2 regions of the Paenibacillus sp. 01L418 genome follow, and region 1 is predicted to be linked to the other one. Evidence: riboswitches for the same ligand, from Rfam matches in the RefSeq annotation. Region 1 holds a riboswitch; the other holds the start of a gene.
The links. A riboswitch is a leader RNA that binds a small molecule or an ion and turns the genes downstream of it on or off. The one in region 1 is predicted to bind thiamine pyrophosphate.
Positions count from the first base shown of each region.

Region 2: another riboswitch for thiamine pyrophosphate. It lies ahead of thiC (phosphomethylpyrimidine synthase ThiC); the one in region 1 lies ahead of AC1DSE_RS20830 (ABC transporter substrate-binding protein).

Region 1 covers NZ_JBFTSN010000198.1:5,355-7,829, reverse strand. The annotation lists gene AC1DSE_RS20835 (thiamine-binding protein) at 1-137, opposite strand, end outside; gene AC1DSE_RS20830 (ABC transporter substrate-binding protein) at 206-1,246, opposite strand; TPP riboswitch at 1,431-1,543, opposite strand; gene AC1DSE_RS20825 (glycosyltransferase) at 1,682-2,475, opposite strand, start outside.
Region 2 covers NZ_JBFTSN010000082.1:10,821-13,295, reverse strand. The annotation lists gene AC1DSE_RS13125 (glycosyltransferase family 4 protein) at 1-472, shown strand, start outside; TPP riboswitch at 547-651, shown strand; gene thiC (phosphomethylpyrimidine synthase ThiC) at 964-2,475, shown strand, end outside.

The sequences.
Region 1 (2,475 bases):
GTCGTTTCAAGCGGTGCTACACGATAAGGAACACCTGCCGCTTTAATGATTTCAATTGCACGATCCACGTAAGGAATAACACTTTCGCCGCCTGGCGTTGTCGGTAATATTTGAATACTTACTAATGCGTTTGCCATTTGATTTCCTTCTTTCTCATCGTTGTAAGTGAGAGCGGGCTTTCCCGCCCTCCGTATGTTCGAATAGCTTATTGTGGTAAAAATTCGTTCGTAAATGCATTCTCCGCTTCAAGCTCCTTCTCCAGCAGCTTGTGCTCAAACATCCATGCCGCATAGTTTTCCCATACGCTTAGCTTCTGTTCGCCCCAGCGCGGTGCGTCATCCTGATATTTCGAGCTTAACCATTTTTGGCTGGCGCGCACAAGCTCCGCATTCAAATCCGGCTCTGCTTTTATTAAAATTTCTGCTGCATCCTCCGCATTGCTGATCGCGTATTGGTAGCCTTTAGATACGGCAGCTGTAAACGCTTTGACTGTTTCCGGTTTATTCATAATCAAATCTTCGTTCGTCACGATTACCGGCGTATAATAATCCAGTTTGTCGCTGTAGTCTGTTAAATAAACCATATTGATCTTCTCGCCGCGCAGCTCTGCTTCCACGCCAGTCCATGCATAGTAAATCCATGCAAAGTCAATATCGCGTTTCACCGCCGTAAAGAAGTCGCTGTCGCCGATGCTCATGATGTTTACTTTGCTCACATCTGCGCCCTTCTCCTGCATAATCGATTGAATGACCGCCTCCTCAACAGGAGCGCCCCAGCCGCCATACGTTTTGCCTTCAAATTTCTCAGGTGAATCGATTCCCTTTGCAAGCGGTGAAGCAAAACCTGAGGTATTGTGCTGAATGACAGCGGCGATCGATACGAGCGGCACGCCTGCAATTCTCGCCATCGTGACAGACTCCTGATAACTTACGCCAAACTGCACATTGCCCGAAGCGACCATTTGATCGGCACCGCTTTGTCCTGGTTGAATAATTTCAACGTCCAGTCCTTGCTCCTTAAAAAAACCTTTATCTCTAGCTACATAAAGTCCGGTATGATTCGTATTTGGTGTCCAGTCGAGTACAACCTGCACCTTCTCTAGCGGCTTGTCCGCTGTTCCCTCTTGCTCTTTCGGCTGTTCGCCCTTGTTCCCAGCGCCACCGCCGCAGCCTGCCAGCGCCAATACGAACACAAGCATCGCGGCCACGATTTTCCACGACAAATGCCCTGTTTTTTTCTGATTCATGATGTTGTTCCCCTCTCCATGCTTCGATTCTTATAGGCGACGACTCCTCGTAGTATCCGGTTCCATGGCTGCATCATTCTAATCGCAACAAAAAAAAGCGTCCCCCTAATCCGGAGGACGCCATATCATTGGCTGTGCAGCTGTTTATACAGCAAATGCTTGATCAATTTGATCTCGCCTGCTTGCTAAACAGAGCTTCTGTCCCTACGCTGGCATTATCCAGATCAGGTTTAACGGGTCGGAATTGTATAGATAATCCCCTCTCAGCCGGCCTAACCAGCTCCCCGGAACATATTCGGTTTCGTCAATACCATTCATTGTATAGCAAAACCCGCATTTAATGCTAGTTTTTTTTGAAAATGATTATCATCAAGCCACGATACTCATCCTCTTACTATATACGGCAGCCAGAACGTGCAGCTCCTGCACCAGCTGTCATTGCCCTAAATCAACATGCTCATCCAGCCATTCAACCTTTGCTTCTTCAGCGGCCTTCGAACTTTCTAAGTCTGCCTTTCCTTTGGTCTCTGCTGCTGGAGCAAGGCGTCCATATACGAGCAAATAAGCGGCTGTCAGCTCTTTTGACATCTCTTCAGACGTTAGCTGCTCTAACAGATGGATGTATTCTAGCTGCTCCTGCGGTTTATTATCCGCACGTGTAATCTTCACATAGGTAAAACCGGCCTGCAAATAAAGCTGGCTAACTTGTTCTGCTGAGTACTGTGATGCCGCTTGATGCTGTGCTTGTGCATTAGCAGGATCTAAATATTGCCGAATATTGTTGAAATAATAGCGATTGGCAAAGCACCCGACTAGCCAGCCGCCAGGCTTTAGAAGACGAACTAGATTTTTCATGGCTTGCGGTGTCCCGTATGCATGAGCATCTCCGATTACGATGCCGTCAAGACCTTCAGCAGGCAGCCTCCAATCCTTCGGATCGTTCGAGCGGAATACGGTAATTCCCGAAGCTTCTGCTACTCTAGCCGCCAGCTCATTACGCTCAACTCCGTACCATATTGCGGATGGGAATTGCTTCTTCATATGCAAAATCGTAGCTCCGCACCCGCAGCCTATTTCCATAATCGAGCAATTCTCGCGTCTGTACTCATGCGATTCCCGCTCAATTACGGTGCTAAAATCCATTCTAATATACGTTGCATCACCAGGGTCAAAGCCCCATTTGGACATAAAAACAATGGCATTTTTTCTGAAATTTTGTACATATTGTT
Region 2 (2,475 bases), on a different contig from region 1:
GCTCGTCGTTATCATCGTAGGGAGCCCATTTTATGGCTCGCATCGCAAAACGGCTTATGCGCGCAAGCTTGAACAGCTTGGACGCAAATGTCCGGGTCATGTTCGTTTTGTGCCCTACGTGCCGCATTCGGAAGTGCCCAGCTGGATGCTCGTTGCTGATGTAGCGGTCGTGCCATCTGGACAGAGGGAGGCATTTGGGCTCGTTAATGTCGAGGCGATGTCCTGCGGCGTTCCGGTAGTCGCAACACGTGCAGGCGGAATGAAAGAAATTATCCGCAATGGTGAAACGGGCTATTTGGTCAATCAGCTTCATATCGAGCGAGAGCTGCGAGAAAAGCTGCATCTGCTGCTTCGCGATAAACAGCTCAGGCAGAAGCTGGGGCGCCGCAGCCGCGAGCGTGTGGAGCAGACATTTACATGGCGCCACACCGCTGATCGATGGGTAAGGCTGCTGAAGGAAAGCGGACTGTAGCAGGCTGTGTTTTTCCGCGGTTTGGAAAATAGAGGGTTGACACCCTTCTTTACTAAACGGTATAGTCAAACAAGGAAATCCACTAGGGGCGCCGTAATGGCTGAGATAAAGCGAATCGCTTTGGTCCCTTTGAACCTGATCTGGGTTATGCCAGCGTAGGAAAGTGGGATTGTGCGTTTATGCTTTGCGCGTGAAAGCTCTGCCGGAATCTGCTGAAGCCTCAGCTTATGCGGCATGACTTTATCTGCTTAGGGGGAACCCTTGCAAGATAACACTCGCATGACGACACTCTTCGACCGCTCCTTTGCTGGAGCGGTTTTTTTGTTTGGCGCCAGTGAATCGATAAAGCTTTGTGGCCGCCATGCACGCTCCAGCAATTGCAGCTCTTGTAGCAGCCTAGCTACTTGTATAGCAGCGGTGTTTTAAACTTTCTCATATGCTTGCGTATGCCTCCAGGAGGAATTCTATTATTCCATTAGGAGGTTTTTGTTATGTCTATTTTTTCTACTCCGCTTCCGGGCAGCCGCAAGGTGTACGTCGAGGGCTCAAAGGGAAACATCCGTGTTCCGATGAGAGAAATTGCACTTGAAGCTAGTACTGGCAGAAATGGTGAAGAGCTGCCGAATGAACCTGTACGAGTCTATGATGCAAGTGGTCCTTATACCGATGAAACGTATGAGGCAGATGTTCGGCGTGGTTTGCCCGGTATTCGCAGCGAATGGATCTTGCAGCGTGGTGATGTAGAGCCCTATGAGGGCAGGGAAATCAAACCGGAGGATAATGGATTTATTTCGGCTGAAAAAGCAGAGCAGCGAGGCGCGGAACGATTCCCAGGGTTAACGAGGAAACCGCTTCGTGCCAAAACAGGGCAAAATGTTACGCAGCTTCATTACGCCCGCAAAGGGATCATTACATCTGAGATGGAATACATCGCTATTCGCGAAGGGATGAGTGCAGAATTTGTACGTAGCGAGATTGCAGCCGGCCGTGCCATTATTCCGACTAACATCAACCATCCTGAAAGTGAGCCGATGATTATTGGGCGGCAGTTTCACGTTAAAATCAATGCTAATATCGGCAACTCTGCTGTAGCTTCTTCGATTGAAGAGGAAGTGGAGAAGATGACTTGGGCGACGCGCTGGGGAGCCGATACGATTATGGATTTGTCCACGGGGAAAAACATCCATACGACGCGGGAGTGGATCGTGCGGAATTCACCAGTTCCAGTTGGCACAGTGCCCATTTATCAGGCGCTGGAGAAAGTGAACGGCAAAGCAGAAGACCTTTGCTGGGAAGTATTCCGCGATACGCTTATTGAACAAGCCGAGCAGGGCGTCGACTATTTTACGATTCATGCAGGTGTGCTGCTCCGCTACATACCACTTACGGCAAAGCGCGTTACGGGCATTGTCTCGCGAGGCGGATCAATTATGGCAGCATGGTGCCTGGCACACCATAAGGAGAATTTCCTATATACGCATTTTGAAGACATTTGTGAAATTATGAAAGCATACGACGTATCATTCTCGCTCGGTGACGGCCTGAGACCCGGTTCTATAGCAGATGCCAATGACGCTGCTCAGTTTGCTGAGCTGGATACATTGGGTGAGCTAACGAAGATCGCATGGAAACATGATGTACAAGTGATGATTGAAGGCCCTGGCCATGTGCCTATGCATTTGATCAAAGAAAATATGGATCGTCAGCTAGAGGTGTGCGATGAAGCGCCTTTCTATACATTAGGACCGCTAACGACCGATATCGCGCCAGGCTATGATCATATTACTTCGGCAATTGGTGCTGCAATGATTGGATGGTTCGGCACGGCAATGCTTTGTTATGTAACACCGAAGGAGCACCTTGGCCTTCCGAATAAGGAGGATGTGAAGGAAGGCGTTATTACGTACAAAATCGCAGCGCATGCGGCTGACTTGGCGAAAGGGCACCGTGGAGCGAAGCTGCGTGATGATGCATTGTCCAAAGCGCGATTCGAGTTTCGTTGG